One region of the Mycolicibacterium sp. HK-90 genome, then DNA from elsewhere that is predicted to be linked to it. Evidence: predicted binding sites of a transcription regulator. Region 1 holds the regulator's gene; the other holds the start of a gene.
The links. Region 1 encodes HspR, which represses chaperone genes until heat shock. Its sites were predicted from a motif close to ANNTGAGTNNNNNNNACTCANNT; they were not measured.
Positions count from the first base shown of each region.

Region 2: a site for HspR is predicted at 3,683-3,705, ahead of lon (endopeptidase La). Genes of this name have one in related genera too.

Region 1 covers NZ_CP129613.1:803,625-815,026, reverse strand. The annotation lists gene QU592_RS03770 (TetR/AcrR family transcriptional regulator) at 1-542, opposite strand, end outside; gene QU592_RS03765 (ABC transporter permease) at 642-1,679, shown strand; gene QU592_RS03760 (FAD-binding oxidoreductase) at 1,666-2,832, shown strand; gene QU592_RS03755 (aldose 1-epimerase) at 2,853-3,764, shown strand; gene QU592_RS03750 (heat shock protein transcriptional repressor HspR) at 3,786-4,175, opposite strand; gene dnaJ (molecular chaperone DnaJ) at 4,172-5,338, opposite strand; gene grpE (nucleotide exchange factor GrpE) at 5,378-5,995, opposite strand; gene dnaK (molecular chaperone DnaK) at 5,992-7,854, opposite strand; gene QU592_RS03730 (alpha/beta hydrolase fold domain-containing protein) at 8,225-9,151, shown strand; gene QU592_RS03725 (SDR family NAD(P)-dependent oxidoreductase) at 9,245-10,090, shown strand; gene QU592_RS03720 (SDR family NAD(P)-dependent oxidoreductase) at 10,113-10,901, shown strand; gene QU592_RS03715 (PucR family transcriptional regulator) at 10,917-11,402, opposite strand, start outside.
Region 2 covers NZ_CP129613.1:3,466,626-3,478,027, forward strand. The annotation lists gene QU592_RS16735 (mechanosensitive ion channel family protein) at 1-532, shown strand, start outside; gene QU592_RS16740 (esterase family protein) at 682-1,677, shown strand; gene QU592_RS16745 (molybdopterin-dependent oxidoreductase) at 1,760-3,370, shown strand; gene QU592_RS16750 (hypothetical protein) at 3,391-3,591, opposite strand; gene lon (endopeptidase La) at 3,717-6,044, shown strand; gene QU592_RS16760 (PucR family transcriptional regulator) at 6,128-7,633, opposite strand; gene QU592_RS16765 (MFS transporter) at 7,834-9,216, shown strand; gene speB (agmatinase) at 9,259-10,314, shown strand; glycine riboswitch at 10,372-10,470, shown strand; gene cycA (D-serine/D-alanine/glycine transporter) at 10,631-11,402, shown strand, end outside.

The DNA.
Region 1 (11,402 bases):
TCGAGCGTCGCCAACGGCGGTACCGCCATCACGTAGCGCAGCATCGCGGTACCGACCAGGCTCGACGCGGCGAGCATCGCCCGCAGTCTGGATTGCTCGCCGCCACCCAGCACACCGGACACCGCGGTGAGCACGTAATCCTGCATGAACGTTCGAAATGCCACGTGTGCATCGGAATTCGATGTTGCCGACTGCAGCATGACCCGCATGCTGGCTGCGGTCTCGGGCGATTCCCAGATCTTCAGGTAGAGGCGCACCATGCGTTCACCCACATTCTCGGCAGGTCCCTGCAGGGCAGCCACCAACATGTCGGGGTCGAGGATCAGCCTGAGCGATTCCCGGAACAGGTCGGCCTTGGAGCCAAAAAGGTAGAGCACCATCGCGGCGTCGACGTGCGCGTCCGAAGCAATGGCGCGCAGCGTCGTCTTCTCGTACCCCTCTGCGGCGAATCGATGCTTGGCCGCGGCCAGCACGGCGTCGCGAGACACCGGATCGCCCTGACGGCGTCCGCGCCGCTTCGTCGTTTTCCCAGGTGACGCCACCCATCGAGGTTAGCATTTCAATGACTGTTGAAAACTGACCGCATTCAGCGTTACCCTCACACCAACCGATATTTCAACATCGGATGAAAAGAGGGAACGATGCTCTCGACCCAGGCCCCTGCCCCCGCTCACCACCACGCCGCACCCGAACACGAACCGCCCGCCGCACTGCGCGCCGCGGGCATCGTCACGGTGCTGACCATCGCGATCGCCATAGTGGCGATCGCGTTCGCCCTGCCCGCATCGCGTTCCAAGCCCCACGACGTGCCGATCGGCGCCGCCGGACCCCAGGCGGCCACCAGCCAGATCGCGCAAGCCCTCGAAAAGCAGGCGCCCGGTGCGTTCGCGGTCACCTACTACCCCGGTGAGCAGGCCTTGCGCGAGGCGATCTTGAACCGAAACGTCTACGGCGGCATCGCCTTCGGACCGCAAGGCCCCACCCTGCTGACGGCCACCGGAGGCAGCCCGGCCGTCGCACAACTGCTGACCCAGATCGGGAACGGCATCGCCGCCCAGACGGGAGCGCCCCTGCACACCGAGGACCTGGCCCCGCCCACCGCCCAGGATCCGCGCGGAACCGGCCTGGCCGCCTCCGCGCTGCCGATCACCTTGGCCGGGATGCTGCCGGCCGTCGCGCTGGTGCTGGTCCTGCGGCGTGAGGTGTGGACTCGGCTGATCGCCACGTTGGTGTTCTGCGCGGTCGCCGGCATCACGGTCGCGGCCCTGCTCCGCTACGTGTTCGGCTCCATCGACTCGAACTTCTGGGGAGTGGCCGCGGGTCTGACGCTGGGGATAGCCGCGGCGGGGGTGTTCATGCTCGGACTGGGCTCGCTGTTCGGCAAGGCCGGGCTGGGCGTGGGTGCCGCGCTCGCGCTGCTGCTGGGCAACCCGTTGTCCGGGCTGACCGCCGCTCCGGAGATGCTGCCCGCCGGCTGGGGCCAGCTCGGCCAGCTGTTGCCGCAGGGCGCCAATGCCACGCTGCTGCGCTCCACCGCATACTTCGGCGGCGCCGGGGCGGACACCGCGATCCTGGTGCTCGGTTGCTGGGCGCTGGCGGGCCTGTTTCTGGTGATCATCGCCGCTTTGCGGCGGCCCGGGCCGACCACGCCTAAGATGCAGCTCCGTGGGACTCGATGACCGGGAAGCGCTGCAGACACTGCAGAACGCCGTCGACCCCGCACACGGCTCAGAGACGCTGATCCGCGACTTCTACACCCAGTGGTTCGCCACCGACCTCTCGGCCCGCGATCTGTTCCCCCCGGACATGGGCAGCCAGCGCGAAGTCTTCGCCCGCGCCCTGACCTGGCTGTTCGGGGAGTTGATCGCCCAGCGCGCCGAGGAGCCGGTGGCGTTCCTGGCTCAGCTCGGCCGGGACCACCGCAAGTACGGGGTGCTGCAGAGTCATTACGACTCGATGCAGGACGCGCTGTACAACGCCTTCCGCAGCCACCTTGAGACCGATTGGGACGATCGGCTGGCCGAGACCACGCACGACGCGGTGGCCCTGATCATCGGCGTGATGCGCGGGGCCGCCGACGCCGAGGACTCCCCGGCCTACTGCGACGGCACCGTCATCGAGCACCACCGGGTCACGCGCGACGTCTCGGTGATCCGGCTGCAACTCGACCAGGCGCTGTTCTATCACCCGGGCCAGTACGTCACCGTCCAGGTGCCCCAGTGGCCACGGCGGTGGCGTTACCTGAGCCCGGCCATCCCGGCCGACCGCTCCGGCGGTATCGAGTTCCACGTCCGATCGGTCCCCGGCGGCATGGTGAGCACCGCCATCGTCAACGAGACCCGGATCGGTGACCGCTGGCGGATGTCCAGCCCGCACGGTGGACTCCATGTCGACCGCGACGGCGAGGATGTGCTGATGGTGGCGGGCAGCACCGGCCTGGCTCCGCTGCGCAACCTGATCATGGACATGACCCTGCATGGGGTGAATCCGCGGGTTCACCTGTTCTTCGGGGGCCGCTACCCCTCCGACCTCTACGACCTGAAGACCCTGTGGCACATCGCGTCCACCAACCCGTGGCTGTCGGTGACCCCGGTGTCCGAGTACAGCACCGATGCACCGTGGGCCGGCCAGTATCCCGACGTCCAGCCGCCACGTGGCCTGCACGTGCGTCAGACCGGCACCCTGCCCGAAGTGGTGACGCGGTACGGCAATTGGGGCGACCGCCAGATCCTCATCTGCGGTGGTCCGGACATGGTCACCGCCACCAAAGCGGCCCTGATCGAACGGGGCGCGCCGGCCGAGCGCATCCAGCACGACCCGCTGACGCGCTGAGCGCGTGCCACACTGGCCCCATGGCCGACGTGCAAACTGTCACGCTCAAAGACCCGTCGTCGTCGATGACGGCGACGTATGTCCCGGCGGCGGGAATGGTGTGCACCTCATTGGCCGATATCCAGGCCGGCGAACGCGTCGAGTACCTGGGCCGGCGGCGCGGCCTGCAAGCCTACATTTCCGATGGCAAGACGATGGGCATCCCGATCCTCTACCCGTGGGCAAATCGCTTGAGCAGCAACACCTACAGCGTGGAAGGCGCAGAGGTGAACCTGATTCCCGGGGAGAACGGGGTGCGCACCGATGCCAACGGGGCGCCGATCCACGGTGTGCTGGCCGCCAACCCGGACTGGCAGGTGACCGAGGAATCCGCCAACGGGCTGGCGGCCACGCTGGACTGGGCCGAGCCGCGACTGCTCGCGACGTTCCCGTTCCCGCACCGCCTGACCATGACGGTGACGCTGGCCGACCGGACCCTCACCGTGGCCACCACCGTGACACCGACGGCTCCGCAGTCCGTCCCGCTCTGTTACGGCTACCACCCCTACGTGACCATTCCCGGTGTGCCACGCGAGGATTGGCGATTGCAGACGCCGCACATGCGTCACCTGCTCGTGGATGACCGGGGACTGCCCTCCGGCGAGTCACGGGTGTGGCCGGGTGGCGCGCAGCAGCTGGGAACCACCGAACTGGACGACGGATTCGACGACGTCGAGATGGGTGCGGTATTCACGCTGTCCGGCGGGGAGCATCAGGTTGAGGTGGCGTTCGAGCGTGGTTACCCGGCCGCGCAATTGTTCGCACCGCGCGTCGACAATGTGGTGGGTATCGAGCCGATGGCCGCCCCCACCGACGCGTTGCGTACCGGGAGATACACGACGGCCGCCCCCGGAAAACCGGAGACGGCCATCTTTTCAATCAAGGTCGGCTAGCGCCCGCCGCTGCGCCGCCGGCTACGGCCGGTGTCGCCGCCGAGCGGCTCCGGGCTGCCACAGCACCACGGCTTTCGACGCCACCGAAACATCGTGGCGCTGATCCGCGCTGAGCCGCTCGACCTGCTGGGTCAACTCGGAGACCCTGGTACGCAACGCATCAACCTGATTGGTCAGCTCGATGATGCGTTTGATCCCGGCGAGGTTGACGCCCTCGTCCTGTGACAGCCGCTGCACCTCACGGAGCAGGTCGACGTCACGCTCGGAGTAACGGCGCCCGCCGCCGGAACTGCGCTGCGGGCTGACCAGGCCGAGCCGGTCGTACGTGCGCAGGGTCTGCGCGTGCATACCGGCCAGCTCGGCGGCCACCGAGATCAGAAACGTACGGGCTTCCTCTTTGCGCTGGCTCATGTGTTGCCTGCCCATCCGGCCCTCGGGTCGAACCCGCTGGCCCGTTCGGCTTTCGCATACGCCTCCAGCGCTTCGGCCGCTTCGCCCTCCAGGTTCGGCGGCACCGCCACCTTCACCGTGACCAACAGGTCACCGTGACCGCCGGAGCGCTTGGGCACGCCGCGGCCACGCACCCGCAGGATGCGGCCGTCGGATGTGCCCTTGGGCACCCGAACACCGACCTTGCCGTCCAGGGTGGGAACGGAAAGCGTTGTACCCAATGCCAACTCGTGGAAACTGACGGGCACCGCAACGGTCAGATCATCACCGTCGCGCCCGAACACCTTGTCCGGCCGCACATGCACGGTGACGTAGAGATCGCCCGATGGTGCGCCCCGCAGCCCGGCTTCGCCCTGTCCGGCGAGCCGGATGCGCTGACCGTCCTCCACGCCCGGTGGGATCCGCACGTTGATGGTTCGGGTTCGGGTGGTGACGCCGGTGCCCTGGCACTCCGCGCAGGGGTGCTCGATGATCGAGCCGCTACCCCGGCACTCGGTGCAGGGCTCGGAGAACCCGAACGCCCCCTGGTTGCGGTTGACGACGCCGGAGCCGTTGCAGTTCGGGCACACCTTGGGGCTGGTGCCCGGCCGCGCACCGCTGCCGTGGCAGTTGGTGCAGGGCGCCGGGCTGGTCAGCCGCAGCGGCATGGCCACGCCCTTGGTGGCTTCCAGGAACGACAGTTCGGTTTCGGTTTCCAGGTCATTTCCCCGGCGGGGCCGGCTCGGCCGCGGCTGTGCACCGCGACCGAACAGCCCGCCGAAGAGGTCACCGATGTTGGCACCGCCGCTCTGACCGGCCGCGTCGAACAGATCCCCGAGGTTGAATTCGGCTCCGTCGGAGCCGAATCCGCCACCGAAGTTCCCGCCCGGGTTGAACCGACGACCACCCCCGGCGAACAGCCGGCGGGTCTCGTCATACTCCTTACGCTTCGCGGGATCCGACAGAACACTGTTCGCCTCGGAAACCGCCTTGAACCGCTCCGCCGCCCCCGCATCGGGATTGCGGTCGGGATGCAGTTCGGAGGCCAGTTTCCGGTAGGCCTTCTTGATCTCGTCGGCGCTGGCGTCAGAGGAGACGCCGAGTTCTTTGTAGAAGTCCTTTTCGACCCACTCGCGTTGGGCCATGCTGCGCCACCTCCTTACCTCTTCTCTCCAATGGATTGTCTAATTGTCTGATTCTGCGGCCTGATCACCGGCGCCGTCACCGTTATCCGCGGGCTGCGCACCGGCTTCGGCTTCGGGCACGGTGTCCACGACGCCGACGAGGGCATGCCTGACCACCTGATCACCGATCCGGTAACCCCGGCGCATCACCGTTCCGATCACCGGGTGAGTGCCCTCGCCCTCGTGCTGCACCGCTTCGTGCAGCGACGGGTCGAACTCGTCACCCTCCTCGCCGAAACCGGAAAGGCCCTGTCCTTCAAGGGCGCCGACGAGCTTGTCGGCAACCGACTTGAGTGGCCCGGATTCCAGGTCACCGTGGCTGCGGGCCCGGTCCAGGTCGTCGAGTACACCCAGCAACTGGGTGATGACGGCGGTCTTGGCCCGGTCGGCAGTGACCTGCTGATCGCGCAGTGCCCGCTTGCGGTAGTTGTCGTATTCCGCCTTGACGCGCTGCAGTGTGGCTTTGAGCTCGGCAACCTCGTCGCTATCGCCCGTCGGCTCGCCGGCGGCCGGCGCCGGCCCCTCAGGGGCCGGCGCCTCACGAACCTCACCGGTGTCCGGATCGATGCGCCGTTTGTCGGTGATGGTCACCGGCTCGTGCGAATCGTTCTCGCTCACTTGTTCTCCCGGTCGTCGTCGACAACTTCGGCGTCCACCACGTTGTCGTCCGCGCTGGACGAGCCCGCGGCTCCGTCCGGTCCGCCGGCGGCCTGCTCAGCCTGGGTGGCCTCGTAGATCGCCTGGCCGAGACCCTGGCTCTCCTGGCCCAGCTTCTCCATGGCGTCCTTGATCGCCGAGATGTCAGTGCCTTCCAGCGCCGACTTGGCCTCGGCGATCGCACCGTCGACCTTGGACAAGGTGTCCTCGGGAACCTTCGATCCGCCTTCGGCCTCGCGCTGCTCCTTGACGAACTTCTCCGTCTGGTAGACCAGCGACTCAGCCTGGTTGCGGACGTCGGCCTCTTCACGACGCTTGCGGTCTTCCTCGGCGTGCGCCTCGGCGTCCTTGATCATCCGGTCGATCTCTTCCTTGGACAGGCCGGAGCCTTCCTGGATCTTGATCGTGTTTTCCTTGCCGGTGCCCTTGTCCTTGGCGGTGACGTGCACGATGCCGTTGGCGTCGATGTCGAAGGTGACCTCGATCTGCGGCACGCCACGGGGGGCCGGCGGGATACCGGTCAGCTCGAAGGAGCCGAGCAGCTTGTTGTGCGAAGCGATTTCGCGCTCACCCTGGAAGACCTGGATCTGCACCGACGGCTGATTGTCGTCGGCGGTGGTGAAGGTCTCCGACCGCTTGGTCGGGATGGTGGTGTTGCGCTCGATCAGCTTGGTCATCACGCCGCCCTTGGTCTCGATACCGAGGGACAGCGGGGTGACGTCAAGCAGCAGAACGTCTTTCACCTCGCCCTTGAGCACGCCGGCCTGCAGCGCGGCGCCCACCGCGACGACCTCGTCCGGGTTGACGCCCTTGTTGGGCTCCTTGCCACCGGTCAGTTCCTTGACCAGTTCGGTGACGGCCGGCATACGGGTCGAACCACCGACCAGCACGACGTGGTCGATCTCGGAGACCGAGATACCGGCGTCCTTGATCACCGACTGGAACGGCTGACGGGTGCGGTCCAGCAGATCCTGGGTGATCTTCTGGAACTCGGCGCGGGTCAGCTGCTCGTCGAGGAACAACGGGTTCTTGTCAGCGTCGACGGTGATGTAGGGCAGGTTGATCGAGGTGCTCTGCGAGCTCGAGAGTTCGATCTTGGCCTTCTCGGCGGCTTCACGCAGCCGCTGCATCGCCATCTTGTCCTTGGTCAGATCGATGCCGCTGGTGGACTTGAACTTGTCGACCAGCCATTCGACGATCCGGTCGTCCCAGTCATCGCCACCGAGGTGGTTGTCACCCGAGGTGGCACGCACCTCGACGACACCGTCGCCGATTTCCAGCAGCGAGACGTCGAACGTGCCGCCACCGAGGTCGAAGACCAGGATGGTCTGTTCCTTGCTGCCCTTGTCGAGCCCGTAGGCCAGGGCGGCCGCGGTCGGCTCGTTGACGATACGCAGCACGTTCATGCCGGCGATCTGGCCGGCTTCCTTGGTGGCCTGACGCTGGGCGTCATTGAAGTAGGCGGGCACGGTGATGACGGCGTCGGTGATGTCCTCACCGAGGTAGGCCTCCGCGTCGCGCTTCAGCTTCTGCAGCACACGGGCGCTGATCTCCTGTGCCGTGTAGTTCTTGCCGTCGATCTCGACGGACCAGTCGCTGCCCATGTGACGCTTGACCGAACGGATGGTCCGGTCGACGTTGGTCACCGCCTGGTTCTTGGCGGGCTGGCCGACCAGTACCTCGCCATTGCGCGCGAATGCGACGACAGACGGGGTGGTCCGGGAGCCCTCAGAGTTCGCGACGACGACGGGGTCGCCGCCTTCCAGAACCGCCACGCATGAGTTGGTGGTCCCGAGGTCGATACCGACCGCACGAGCCATGGTGTTGCCTCCTGATAGACATATAGGGGTCTGAGCGGACTGCGCTCAAGCCTGCTCCGGGTGAGCATAGATTGTCAACCCAGACTTGAGTCGGTGTCACTCAACTTGTTGTCGATGAGGTCAACGGGGGTTTCGGCGGTTTTGTTCCCGGGATTGAGAGATTTTTTTGGCGATTTCTTCACTGCGTCGTCGGCAGTGGCCGGCACCACCGGCGGATTTCGCGAAGAACCACCGCGTCCCGGCCGCCCCCTAGTAGCCAGTTCGTCGAACCGAAAAAGATCGCCCCTGTCGCCCTCCCACAACGACACCCGCCCTTTTCAGCCCTTCGCGACAAGCCGGCGCCGAGCGAACTTGGCTACCGTTCCGCCGAGTGAACGCAGCCACGTCTACCAGGACGCGACGAGCAGGCGCCTGGGTCGCAGCCCACCTGGCGCAGCGCCTGTTGCCGCTGGTCCCCACCCCGCGCAGTTTCAGTTCGGCGACACGGCAGGTTGCCCGCCCGGAGATCGTCGATGTGCCGACCCGCCACGGAACCGTGCGGTGCTACATCTATTCGCCCCATCCCGACGCTGCCCTCGCGCGAACCGGCGTGGACGGCCCTCCGGTCAATCTGCACCTACACGGCGGCGCCTTCATCGTGCGCAACCCGCGGCAAGAGGAGTACATCGCGCACTACGTCGCGGCAGAGGTCGGTGCGGTGGTGGTCCTCGCCGACTACGCAACGGCGCCCCAGGTGCGATATCCGGTAGCCGAACAGCAGTGCTTCGACGTCGCATCGTGGATACGTTCGGAGGCGGCGGACCGCGGGTGGGATGCGGCCCGGATGTCGGTGACGGGTGCCAGTGCCGGGGCGAAGCTCGCCGTCAATGTGTGCCAACAGGCTTACCGCACAGGCGATGTCACATTGCGGGCGGCGGCCCTGGCCTTCCCGGTCGTCGACCTCAGCCGCACCGACCGCACCTCCGCCAAGGCGCGTCCACGAATATCGCGAAGAATCCAACGACTGGCGATCGACGCGTACGTCGTGGACACGAGCCGCTCGCGAGAGCCACTGGCCTCTCCCCGGTTCGACGACGAGCTGGCGGCCGCGATGCCACCGACACTCATACTGACCGGTTCGCTCGACACGCTCGGACCCGAGGGCGACGAGCTGGCAGCACGATTGTCCGGCGCGGGCGTCCCGATCACACACCACTGCTTTGACGGCATCGACCACGGATTTACGAGATCAGAAGCGGCCACAGCGCATGACGCGGTGAAACGCATTGCCGCCCATCTCGTCCGACATCTGCGGTGAAATCCGACCATTGGCGCGTCGCGACAACTGACCTCGCACATGTTGGCTCATCCGCACGAGCGCGCCACCTTGTCGCGTCCCTAGCGTCGAGCCATGGCCAGAACGCGATCCCGATTCAAGACCGCCGACCTCACCGATCAAGTCGTGGTGGTCACCGGCGCCGGCAGCGGTATCGGCCGCGAAGTGGCGCTGCTGTGCGCCCGGCGGCACGCCCAGCTGGCGCTGTGCGACGTCGACGAGGCCGGCCTGGCCGACACCGCCGAGGCCGCTCGTGCCTATGACGCGCAGGTATTGACGTCGTGGGTGGACGTCTCCGAGACCGAATCGATGACGCGTTTCGCGAACGCCACCTCCGAACGCTTCGGCCGGGTGGACCTGTTGATCAACAACGCCGGAGTCGGCCTCGTGGGCGGCTTCTTGGACACCAACCTCAAAGACTGGCAATGGCTGATCGACGTCAACCTCATGGGTGTGGTGCACGGCTGCGACGCCTTCCTGCCCACCATGATCGACGCGGGGCGCGGCCACGTCGTCAATCTGTCCTCGGCCGCCGGCCTCCTGGCCAACCCCCAGCTGACCGCCTACAGCGCAACGAAGTTCGCGGTGCTCGGGTTGTCCGAAGCACTGCGCATGGAACTGAAGCCCCATGGCATCGGTGTCACCGCGGTGTGTCCCGGCATCATCAACACCGCCATCACGCAGAACAGCCTCATCCGTGGCGCCGGGGACGTCGACGAACGGCGTAGACACCTCGAGTCGACCTACCGAAAGCGCGGGTACACCCCGGCGCGCGTGGCCAAGAAGATTCTGCGCGCGGTCGACCACAACCGCGCGGTGGCGCCGGTCGCCGCCGAAGCACACCTGATGTATGTGCTCTCCCGCACTGCCCCGCCGCTGGCCCGGTGGCTCGCGGCGCGCATGGCCGAATTATCCAAGTAGTAAACACGTTTGAGGAACTGACATGCAATTGAACGGGCGCAGCGCACTGGTGACCGGTGCGACCGGCGGCATCGGCCGCGCCATCGCACGCGAACTCGCGGGGCACGGGTGTGCACTCGTCGTCACGGGCCGGCGCGAACTGGAGCTGCGAAATCTGGTCGGAGAGCTAGGACCCCCCGCCCGGGCACTGACCGCGGATCTCGGCAACCTCTCCGAAGTCGGCGACCTGATGGACCGTGCGGGCGACGTCGACATCCTCGTCGCCAATGCCGGTGTCGGTATCCCGCAGGATCTGGCGATGCTGAGCGACAGCGAGATCGAGGAGGCCGTGCGCATCAACCTGCTGGCCCCGACCGCGCTCGCTCGCGCGGCAGCAGTATCGATGAAGCAGCGCGGCCGCGGCCACATCGTTTTCATCTCGTCGGGCGCCGGCCTCATCGCGACATCCGGGAACGGCGCGGTGTATACGGCCACGAAATGGGGCCTGCGGGGGCTCGGACTCGCCTTGCGCCAGGAGCTGCACGGCACCGGCGTCGGCGTCTCCACGATTTTTCCCGGCCCGATCCGTGACGCCGGGATGTTGGCGGACACGGGCGTTGCCCTTCCGCGGGGATTCGGCACCAGCTCGCCTGAGGAGGTCGCGCGAGCGGTCGCCGAAGCGATCGAGCGCGGCACCCCGGAGACCACGGTCGCGTCGGCCGCTGTGCGGTTGCTCGCCGGGATCGGTTCCGTCGCACCGGTTCTGATCGGCGATCTCGCGCGCCTGGCCGGGGTCGGGCGGGTCCGCGACGCGATGCTCGGGCGGGTGTGACCGGGCGCGCGTCAGTCAGTTGGCCGGCCGCAGAGAAGCCGCCGCCGCGGGCGTCGTCCCGGAATCGGCGCTTTCGGCGACGACGTCGGCCAAGGCCAGCGCGACGCGCAGCTCGAGCGTGCGCCGTTCCAAGGACCTTCCCAGCAATTCCTCTGCCTGCCGGATTCGATACGCGACCGTGTTGTCGTGGACGTGAAGCCGCTTGGCTGTTCGCCCACGACTGCAGTTCTCGTCGAGATAGGCGCGCACCGTGGCGGCCAGCCGCCGGGTGGTTTCGTCCGCCGCCCCCAGCGGCCCGAGCTCGCGTCGCACGAAGTCCCGCGCCTGGTCGAGGTTGGCGGTCGCGATGGCCCGCAGCGCGATGTTGTCGTAGCGGGTGACGCTGCCTGCCGGGCGGTCCGCAAGACGTGCGACGCGTTGGGCCTCAACCGCTTCCACATAGCTGGAACGAAAGCCGGCGATGCCCGGTGCCGGCTCGCCGATGGCAACGCGCACTCCGGG
Region 2 (11,402 bases), 2.7 Mb from region 1:
TTTCGCGGCCCGGGCGACATTCCTGCGCTGGACCTGGTACGCCACGCGGCGGGCAGGCCTGCATCTGGACGAGGCCGAGGACGAGTTCGCCACCACCGAACGCGTGGAACAGGCGCTCCGCCTCATCGCGCCGACACTCCGTCTGAGCCAAGAGGACCAGCGCGAGCTGTTGCCCCACGCGCGTCTGGCCCGGTACGGCACGGACGAGGTGATCCAGGTCGTCGGTCAGGTTCCCAAGAAGCTGACGTTCGTCGTCGCCGGCACGGTGCAGCTGGCCGCGCCCGGCTCGGACGATGAGTTCGTCCCGGTGCTCACCCTGGAGCGGGGCGACGTGCTCGGTCAGACGACGCTGACCCGCGAACCGGTCATCACCACGGCCTATGCGCTGACCGAGGTCACCGTCGCGCAGTTCGACCGCGAGTGCATCGAACAATTGGTCGCGCGCAAACCGGTCCTGCTGCAGGACATCGGCCGGGCGATCGACGAGCGTCGGGCAAACGTCAAGCAGGCCCTCGCCGCGCCCGGACGCTGAGGGTCTCGGCGCCGAGTTCCAATCGTTAGTCAACCGCGATCTGCGCGTGCGGTGTTGTTACACGTGTGACTGATGTGGCACGTGATTCACTACCGAGGCAAGCGGCAAACTGCTTGGAACACGTGCAGAAAGGACGGTTGGTTGCCGTTATGAAGTTCCTCAACAAGATTCGCGGAGCGTGGATGCGCCGACTGGCAGCGGGGGCAATGGCAGCCGCCACCCTGCCCGCGCTGATCGGTCTCGCAGGAGGTTCGGCGACCGCTGGCGCATTCTCCCGTCCGGGCCTGCCCGTCGAGTACCTCGACGTGTTCTCGCCGTCGATGAACCGCAACATCCGCGTCCAATTCCAGGGCGGCGGGCCGCACGCGGTCTACCTGCTCGACGGTCTGCGCGCCCAGGACGATTTCAACGGCTGGGACATCAACACCCCGGCATTCGAGTGGTACAACGACTCGGGCCTGTCGGTGGTCATGCCGGTCGGCGGGCAGTCCAGCTTCTACACCGACTGGTACCAGCCCTCCAAGGGCAACGGTCAGGACTACACCTACAAGTGGGAGACCTTCCTGACCCAGGAACTTCCCACCTGGTTGGCCGCCAACCGCGGCGTGTCGCAGACCGGCAACGCCGTCGTCGGCATCTCGATGGCGGGCAGCGCGGCGCTGACCTACGCGATCCATCACCCTCAGCAGTTCATCTATGCCGGAACGCTTTCGGGCTTCCTGAACCCGTCCGAGGGCTGGTGGCCGATGCTGATCGGGCTGGCGATGAACGACGCCGGCGGATTCAACGCCGAGAGCATGTGGGGCCCGTCGACCGACCCGGCCTGGAAGCGCAACGACCCGATGGTCAACATCAACCAGCTGGTCGCCAACAACACCCGCATCTGGATCTACTGCGGCACCGGCACCCCGTCTGACCTGGACGCCGGAACCAATGGCGGCAACCTGATGGCAGCCCAGTTCCTCGAAGGACTGACGCTGCGCACCAACGTCACCTTCCGCGACAACTACATCGCGGCCGGCGGCACCAACGGGGTGTTCAACTTCCCGGCCAACGGCACGCACGCCTGGGGCTACTGGGGACAGCAGCTGCAGCAGATGAAGCCCGACATCCAGCGGGTGCTCGGCGCGCAGGCCGCCACCTAGAGATCCAACCCACCAGGGAGCCTGTCGTCATCCCCCGACGGCAGGCTCCCTGCTCTGGTGTGCGGGAGTAGGTTTGGTGACGATGACCCAGTCCTCGTCGAGGTCCACCTCCGAGTCGCCGTCGAACGCACGGATGCTCGGCGGAGTCGCCGCCGCCGCGGTCTCGCTCGGTGTCGCACAGGTCGTCGGCATCTTCTTCCCCGCGCAGGCCGATCCCCGCAACGCCGTCGGGTCGGCGATCGTCGACGTGACACCCGGCCCGGTCAAGGAATTGGCGATTCAGGCGCTGGGTGGTCTCGATAAGCTCTTCCTGGCCGTCGCGGTCCTGGTGGTGATCGCCGCCGCCGCGGCCATCGCCGCGACCTACGAAACCCCGCGCCGCCCGGTCGGCAGCGCCATCTTCGTCGTCGCGGGCCTTCTCGGCTGCGCCGCCGTGATCTCCCGTCCCGGTGCCACCGCGCTCGACCTCGTTCCCACGGTCGTGGGCACCGCGTGCGGGGTGGCCGCGCTCCGGTTGCTCGCGGTGCGACTGTGGAGCGGACCCGACGATCAGGCCTCGGTCGGCCCCGCCGACGATCGGGCCGAGGTCGGCCCCGCCGACGAGCCCGCGGGTGTCGATGCCACCAGACGGATGTGGCTGGCGACCGCCGGACTCCTCGGATTCGGCGCCGCCACCGGACTACTGGGATTCGTCGCCGCCCGGGTGGTGCGCTCGGTGGCCGCCGAGCGCGACACCTCGGCCCTCCCCGCGCCGCGCGTACCGGCCCCGCCGATTCCGGCGGGAGTCCAGCCGAAAAACGTTGCACTGCCGAGCTTCGTCACCGACAGTGCCGACTTCTACCGGGTCGACATCGCACTGAGCGTTCCGCAGCTCAGCCGCCAGGAATGGAGCCTGCGCATCCATGGCATGGTGGACCGCGAGATCACCTACAGTTTCGCCGATCTGGACCGGTTCGAAGCCGTCGAGAAGGTGGTGACGCTGACCTGTGTGTCCAATCCGGTTGGCGGCGACCTGATCTCGAACGGAGTGTGGACCGGTTACCGCCTGACCGACCTGCTGACGGCCGCCGGTGTTTCACCGGATGCGGACATGTTGCTCTCGACGTCGGTGGACGGGTTCACCGTGGGCACGCCGGTCGAGGCCCTCCACGATGGTCGCGACGCCCTGCTGGCCATCGGCCTCAACGGGCAGCCACTCCCGGTCGAGCACGGCTATCCGGCCAGGCTGGTGGTCGCCGGGCTGTACGGCTACGTGTCGGCCACCAAATGGGTGACCGACCTCGAACTGACCCGATTCGACCGCGCCGAGGCCTATTGGACCAAGCAGGGCTGGGCGGCGCGCGGCCCGATCAAGACCGAGTCGCGTATCGACGTGCCGAGGAACGGGCAGCAGGTGCCCGTGGGTCCGGCGACGTTCGGCGGCGTGGCATGGGCGCAGAATCGCGGCGTCCGGGCCGTCGAGGTGCGAATCGACGACGGCCCATGGCAACCCGCCCAACTCGGCGCGGCATATTCCGATCAGACCTGGCGACTGTGGAGCTTCGGCTGGCAGGCGACCGCCCCGGGCGCACACACCATCACGGTGCGGGCCACCGACGACACCGGAGCGGTCCAGACGTCAGATCAGGCCCCTACCGTGCCCGACGGCGCCACCGGATGGCACACGGTGAACTTCACCGTCGCCCCGTCCTGACGCACAGCCCTGACGCCGGTCTACTTCGCCGAGAGCTTGCGCCAGCTGAACACCGCGATCACCACCCCGATCACCACGGTGATCGGGCCGATGATCGACCAGGTCGTGGTGTTGCTCATCGGACTGCCCTGCAGCACACCGAATCCCTGCAGCGCCCAGATGAGCCCGAACAACGCCACGATCACACCGATCGCCAATGTCGCGATGAATCCCCGTTTCATGCTTGGAGGCTACGCCGCTCGCCCACCACGCCTGTTCACCCACGGCGAACCCGTACCGCCGGCCTACCGGGAACAAACCCGCGACCACCAAGGTTGAGCGCATCAGACTGAACTTTGGAGGTTTGATGTCCCAACCAAACGCAGTGCCCGTGCTGTTCTTGAGCGAGCCCATCGTCCTGCCCGGGATGGTGGTGCCCGTCGAGCTCGACGACGCCGCCCGCGCCGCGGTCGACGCCGCCCAGGCCAGTGAATCAGGAAAGCTTCTGATCGCCCCGCGCCTGGACGACCGCTACCCCACCCACGGCGTGATCGCGTCGATCGTGCAGGTCGGGCGCATGCCCGGCGGTGCGGAAGCCGCCGTCGTCCGCGGTGAACGCCGTGCCCACATCGGTTCCGGAACCACCGGACCGGGCGCTGCCCTGTGGGTCGAGGTCGAGGAAGCCACCGAACCCGAAGCCACCACCGACGAGGTCAAGGCGCTGGCAGCCGAGTACAAGAAGCTGCTGCTGGCCATGCTGCAGCGGCGTGAGGCCTGGCAGATCATCGACGTGGTCAACAAGATCACCGACCCGTCGGCGCTGGCCGACACCGCCGGCTATGCGTCGTACCTGACCGATGTCCAGAAGCGCGAACTGCTGGAGACCGAGAACACGGCCACGCGCCTGAGCAACCTCATCCAGTGGACCGGCGAGCACCTGGCCGAGGTCGAGGTCACCGACAAGATCGCCGAGGACGTCCGGGCCGGAATGGACAAGCAGCAGAAGGAATTCCTGCTGCGCCAGCAGCTGAACGCCATCCGCAAGGAACTCGGGGAAGGCGAGCCCGAAGGGTCTGATGATTACCGGGCTCGAGTCGAGGCCGCCGACCTGCCCGAGAAGGTGCGCGAGGCCGCACTGCGCGAAGTCGGCAAGCTGGAACGCTCGAGCGACCAGAGCCCGGAGGGCGGCTGGATTCGCACCTGGCTGGACACCGTGCTGGACCTGCCGTGGAACGAGCGGACGGAGGACTCGACCGACCTGTTGGGCGCCCGCGAGATTCTGGACGCCGATCACCACGGGCTGGACGACGTCAAGGACCGCATCGTCGAATACCTGGCGGTGCGGGCCCGCCGCGCCCAGCGCGGTATGGCCGTCGTCGGCGGCCGCGGTTCGGGTGCGGTGATGGTGCTGGCCGGCCCGCCCGGGGTCGGCAAGACTTCGTTGGGCGAGTCCGTGGCCCGCGCGCTGGGCCGCAAGTTCGTGCGGGTGGCCCTGGGCGGTGTGCGCGACGAGGCCGAGATCCGTGGCCACCGGCGCACCTACGTCGGCGCGCTGCCGGGCCGCATCGTTCGGGCCATCGGCGAGGCGGGGTCGATGAATCCCGTTGTGCTGCTGGACGAGATCGACAAGGTCGGTTCCGATTACCGGGGTGACCCGTCGGCCGCGCTGCTGGAGGTGCTGGACCCGGCGCAGAACCACACGTTCCGTGACCACTACCTGGACCTGGATCTGGACCTGTCCGACGTGGTGTTCCTGGCGACGGCCAACGTGATCGAGAACATCCCGTCGGCGCTGCTGGACCGCATGGAGCTGGTGCAGATCGACGGCTACACCGAGGACGACAAGGTCGCCATCGCGCGCGACTACCTGCTGCCCCGGCAGGCCGAGAAAGCGGCGCTCACCGCGGAAGAAGTGCGGGTCACCGATTCTGCGCTACGCAAGATCGCCGCGGACTACACCCGCGAACCGGGTGTGCGGCAGTTCGAGCGGTTGCTGGCCAAGGCGTTGCGGAAGGTCACGACGAAACTGGACGACGGCGGAATCACGAACATCATCGTGGACGAGCCGGATCTCGTCGAGTACCTGGGCCGTCCGCGGTTCACGCCGGAGTCCACCGAACGCACCGCGGTGCCGGGCGTGGCGACCGGCCTGGCTGTCACCGGGCTGGGGGGCGATGTGCTCTACATCGAGGCCAACTCCAACCCAGGCGAGCCGGGTCTGCAGCTGACCGGCCAGCTGGGTGACGTGATGAAGGAGTCGGCGCAGATCGCGCTGTCCTACGTGCGGGCCCACGCCGAACAGCTGGGTGTCGACGCGAAGGCGCTCGACCGGACGATCCACGTGCACGTGCCCGCCGGTGCGGTGCCCAAGGACGGTCCGTCGGCCGGCGTCACGATGGTGACGGCGCTGGTGTCGATGGCTACCGGACGGCAGGTGCGGGGCGATGTCGGCATGACCGGTGAGGTCACGCTGAACGGTCGGGTGTTGCCGATCGGCGGGGTCAAGCAGAAACTGCTGGCTGCGCAACGGGCCGGATTGTCAACGGTTTTCATCCCGGCGCGCAACGAGCCCGACCTGGATGACGTGCCCGCTGAAGTGCTGGCGGCGCTTGACGTTCGGCCCATGACCGACGTCGCCGACATCATCGCCCAGGCTCTGGAGCCGGCGAAGCAGGCGGCCACGGTCGCGGCCTGATCGGCCGCGGGCCTGCGCGAGTGTGCGGGTCTGCCGGTGACGACACGATCTGTCGGCCGGCGGACCCGCATAATCGTGGTACGTCAGACGCCGGGCAATCGCCGGGATGAGCTGACATCACGGCTACGCATGTCCTCCTGAGCGTCGAGCAGCTCGACCGCGCGCAGTGCCAGCCACAGTTCGGCCAGCGAATCTGTCTCTGCCAGATCGAGTTTGGTGATCTCTGCGACGCGCCGCATCCGATACATCACCGTCTGCCGGTGGACATGCAGGGTCTGCGCCGTCTGCTGCCAGGACCGTCGGTTCCGCAGGAAGGCATCGAGGGTCTCGACGAGACTCGCGTTCTGTTCGCGGTCGTAGTCCTGCAAGGGGCGCAGCACGCGATCGACCAGGGCTTGCGCATCCCCGACACTCGACAACCCCAGCCAGGACGGCCCGCTGCCGTACCGCGACACTGCCACCCCGCGCCGCTGTGCGAGCGAAAACGCCCATGACGCTTCGCGAATCGACTCCTGAAGGCGGTTGATGGAAGCCAGCCGTTGGCTGATCCCGATTCTGGCCGTTGGGCCGAGCGCCCGCGCCAGCACCTCGTCGAACGGCGAGTCCTCGGGTACCACGGCGTAGAGAATTCCTTCGCGCGTTGTGCACACATACGGAATCGAGTGGCGCCACAGCGAATTGTGCACATGCAGTACCCGGTCGTCGTCGGCGCTGTGCGCGGCAATCAGCACCACCGTCGCAGGATCGAGTCCGAGATCCCTCAGTTGCCCGGCAGCGGTCGGACCATCGATCCGACTCTCCAACAGTCGTTCCAGGAATGCCGAACCCTGCCGCCGACCGTGTTCCAGCATCAGCTGTGTCTGCGACAACTCGAGGCTGACGACTGTTGCGGCGTGCTGAAGCTGAATCGGGTCGACGCGCCTGTCCTCGGCGGTGACGGCTACGAGCGCAGCGTTCGGATGCCGCTGAATGTCGGTGAGCAGGGCCGTGTTTCCGGCGACGGCAGGCAGACCGAAAGCGCCAGCGGCCACATTGGTGGGGTTGTCCGACAACGCGATGACGGCCGCACGGGTGGCCGCGTCCAACTCCGCCGCCCGGGGAAACCACGGCTCACCGGTGTGCCGGTCACAGACGTGCAGCCGGCAGCCGAGTTCGCGTTCGAGTGCGGCGAACAACTCCGCCGACGTGGTGGCCCGCGCGATGTGACGGCGAACCAGGTCGTAGATCCGCACCGTCCTGGTGAGGCGGCTCGATTGGTCGAGCAGCGTGGCCTCGGCGACCGCCCGGGAGATCGCCACGAACGGAAGCGGATAGCGGATGTTCAGTATCGGCAGCCCCAGCCTGTCACTGGCCGCCATCACGTCGTCACCGAGCTCGGGGCAGTACATCTTCTCGCCGATCGCCAGCCCGGACACGCCCGCCTCGTTCAATCGCTCGACGATGAGCACCTGCTCGGTCGATCCGGCCGGAAACGACAGCCCGTTGGTCATCAGCAACTCGCCACCGGTGACCCACCGCCACGGTTCGGGGAGATCAGACGTGTGTGTCCAGGAGATCTCCCGGCTCAGCCCGGATGCTCCGGCCAGCACCTCCAAGCCGAGATGCGGTATTTCGGCCAGCTCGCCGACTGTGATCGCGATGGCGCCGCCTCCGTTCTGCGTTTAGCCAATCGCTCAAACGATAGGCGCGCATTTTGCGCATCGTCTACTCGCGCGCGGGCCGCCGGCGCCGCCATGCTGTGTCTCGGCTCACACCTCCCCTTCGAGAGCCCCGTCACGCAGGAGCTTCCATGTCCCAAGCCGGCCACCTGATCGATGATGCGCCGCTCACGTCGTTCCACAAGAAATTGACCCTGTTTTCGTCCGGCGGACCTTTCATCGACGGCTACGCGCTGTCGATCATCGGCGTCGCGCTCATCACGCTCGAACCCGCCATGAACCTGTCCGCGACCGAGATCGGGCTGATCGGTGCGGCCAGCCTGATCGGCATCTTCGTCGGTGGTGGGGTGTTCGGATACGTCACCGACAAGGTCGGTCGCCACCTCATGTACATCGCCGACCTGATCGCGCTCGCCGTTTTCTCTGTTCTCTCGGCGTTCGCCGCCGAAGCCTGGCAGCTCATCCTGCTGCGCTTCCTCCTCGGCGTCGCGATCGGCGCGGATTACCCCATCGCCACATCACTGCTGGCCGAGTTCCTGCCGAAGAAACAACGCGGCAGGCTCCTCGGCGCGATGTTCGTCGTGTGGGCCGTGGGAGCCGCGGCTGCCTACGTCGTCGGTTTTCTCCTCCGCGATTACGGCCCCGATGCCTGGCGCCTGCTGTTGGCCAGCCCGGCCGTGTTCGCCGTGATCACCCTGCTGGCACGGATGGGGACACCCGAATCGCCGCGCTGGCTGCTCAGCAAGGGACGAGTCGCCGAAGCCGACGCCGCGATCAAGCAGGCGTTCGGGCCACAGTTCGGTGTGGGCGACCTCGACCAGAACGACGGCGAGGCGGGCCAGACGACGACCTCGTTCACCCAGGTTTTCAAACCGCCCTACCTGAACCGCACCATCTTTGTCGCCGTGTTCTGGACCGCCCAGGTCATCCCGCTCTTCGCGGTCTACACCTTTGCCCCCGACCTGTTGGCGTCCTTCGGCCTCGAGGGCGACGCGAACCTCTACGGCGGATCGCTGTTGATCTCACTACTGTTCGTGGTCGGCGGCATTCCGGGTCTGTACCTCGTCGAACGAATCGGCCGCCGCGCCTTGCTGATCGGATCGTTCGCCGTGATCGCGGTGGCGCTGGCCATACCCGCCCTCATACCCGGGATCCCACCCGTCGCGTTCTTCCTCGCCCTGGCCGTGTACGCGGTGGCGTCGGGCGCCTCGAGTTTTCTCGAAATCGTCTACCCCAACGAGCTTTTCCCGACCGAGGTCCGGGCGACCGCGGTCGGGGTCGGCACCGCGGTGAGTCGCATCGGCTCCGCGGGCGGCACGTACCTGATGCCGCTCGCCCTGACCGCGCTCGGCGCCGGTGGCGCACTCGGAGTCGGGGCGGCAGTGACCGCAGTGGGTTTGGTGGTCGCGATCTTCATGGCGCCCGAAACCCGCGGCGTCGCACTCACCGAAAGCGCGGCACCGACACCTGCCGATGCCGATGCCGATGCCGATGAACAACTCCCCACGTCCTGAGCCGACCCCGCACACCCTCAGTCAACGAAAGACAGGAACCCCGTGAGCAATCGACCGACCGCTCCCGCCGCCGACGCACGTGACCTGATCGGGGCGGTGCCCGCCACCGAGGTGCCCCGCTACGCGGGCAAGAGCACCTTCGCCCGGATCGCCGATGTACACGAGGTGAGCGACTACGACATCGCCATCCTCGGGATCCCGTTCGACGGCGGCACGTCCTACCGACCGGGCGCCCGATTCGGTCCGCTGGCCGTCCGCCAGGCCGCCCGCACCATCCGCCCGGGCTATCACGTCGAACTCGGGGTCGCGCCGCTGCAGACCGTGCAGGTCGTCGACGCCGGTGACATCGCGGTCACGCCGTACGACATCGCTGCCGCGTGCCGCCAGATCCAGGACCACACGGCCGACATACTCGGTCACGGCGACCGCCGCATCGTGGCCATCGGCGGCGATCACACGATCGCGCTGCCGAACCTGCGTGCCCTGCATGCCAAATACGGGCCGGTTGCCCTCGTGCACTTCGACGCCCACCTCGATACGTGGGACACCTACTTCAACGCCCCGGTCACCCACGGCACGATTTTCCGACGCGCGTTCGAGGAAGGGCTGTTGATCGAGGACCACTCGATCCATGTGGGCATTCGCGGGCCGATCTACGACCAACTCGATCTGCGGGACGACGCCGACATGGGATTCAAGATCATCCGCGCCGGCGATCTGGACGTGATCGGTACCGACGCCGCGGTCGACATCGTTTCGCGCCGCGTCGGCGACCTGCCGGTGTACCTGTCGATCGACATCGACGTCCTCGACCCGGCGTTCGCACCCGGCACCGGTACACCGGAAGCGGGCGGCTTCACGTCGCGCGAACTGCTCCGCATGCTGCGCAGGCTGGGCGGCCTGAACATCGTCGGCGCGGATGTCGTCGAGGTCGCGCCGGCCTACGACCACGCCGAGATCACCTCCGTGGCCGCGGCGACCATCGTGTTCGACCTCGTGTCACTCATGGTGGCAGGCCGTGACCAGCGGGAACTGCAGGCCGCGGAAGCCGTGATGACCCCGTCCCGACCGGGGGATGCACAATCGGGATCCGACTGATAGCGTGACGCGCGGCACACTTCGAGGTCGGGAGTGGCTCACAACTCAAAACGCCGTTGAGTCGCGGCGGGAGAGCCCCGCCCCATCCAGTTGGCGGGCGCCGCAGGAGCAAATCCTCCCCAGGAATCTCTCAGGCACCGGTATCGCCGCGACTAGGCACCTCTGGAAAGCAGTCGAGCACAACATGTTCGGCTCACCGAAGGGGCAAGCGAATCGTCGGCGACGGCGGATCGTGAAAACTCTCAGGTTCAAGCGACAGAGTGGGGAGGCGCCCGCAGCCCGCGCTCCCCTTCGCGCCTGAGATCCTTGAGGTGTTATGTCCCAATCCAGTGACTTGACCGCTACCGACGCGGCATCGACTCCCTCATCCAACGAGCCACGGCTCGACCGGCAGCTCGCCAACCGGCACATTCAGCTCATCGCCATCGGCGGCGCCATCGGCACCGGGCTCTTCATGGGCTCGGGCAAGACGATCTCGCTGGCCGGCCCGTCGGTGATCTTCGTCTACATGATCATCGGGTTCATGTTGTTCTTCGTGATGCGGGCGATGGGCGAGTTGCTCCTGTCCAACCTGCATTACAAGTCGTTCGCCGACTTCGCGGCCGATCTGCTCGGTCCGTGGGCGGGCTTCTTCACGGGCTGGACGTACTGGTTCTGCTGGATCGTCACCGGTGTCGCCGACGTGGTCGCGATCTCGGGCTATGTGAGTTACTGGTGGGGCGACCTGCCGCTGTGGATACCGGCGCTGATCACGGTCGGCGTGCTGGTCGGGCTGAACCTGCCCACGGTGCGCGCCTTCGGTGAGACCGAGTTCTGGTTCGCGCTCATCAAGATCGTCGCGATCGTCGCACTCATCGTCATCGGTCTCGTGATGGTGTTCCGGCATTTCGAGGCACCCAACGGCGCGGTGGCGAGCTTTGCGAACCTGTGGAACGACGGCGGCTTCTTCCCGACCGGCCCGATGGGATTCGTCGCCGGATTCCAGATCGCCACGTTCGCGTTCGTCGGTATCGAACTGGTCGGCACGACCGCGGCCGAGGCCAAGAACCCCGAGCGCAACCTGCCGAAGGCCATCAACTCGATCCCGG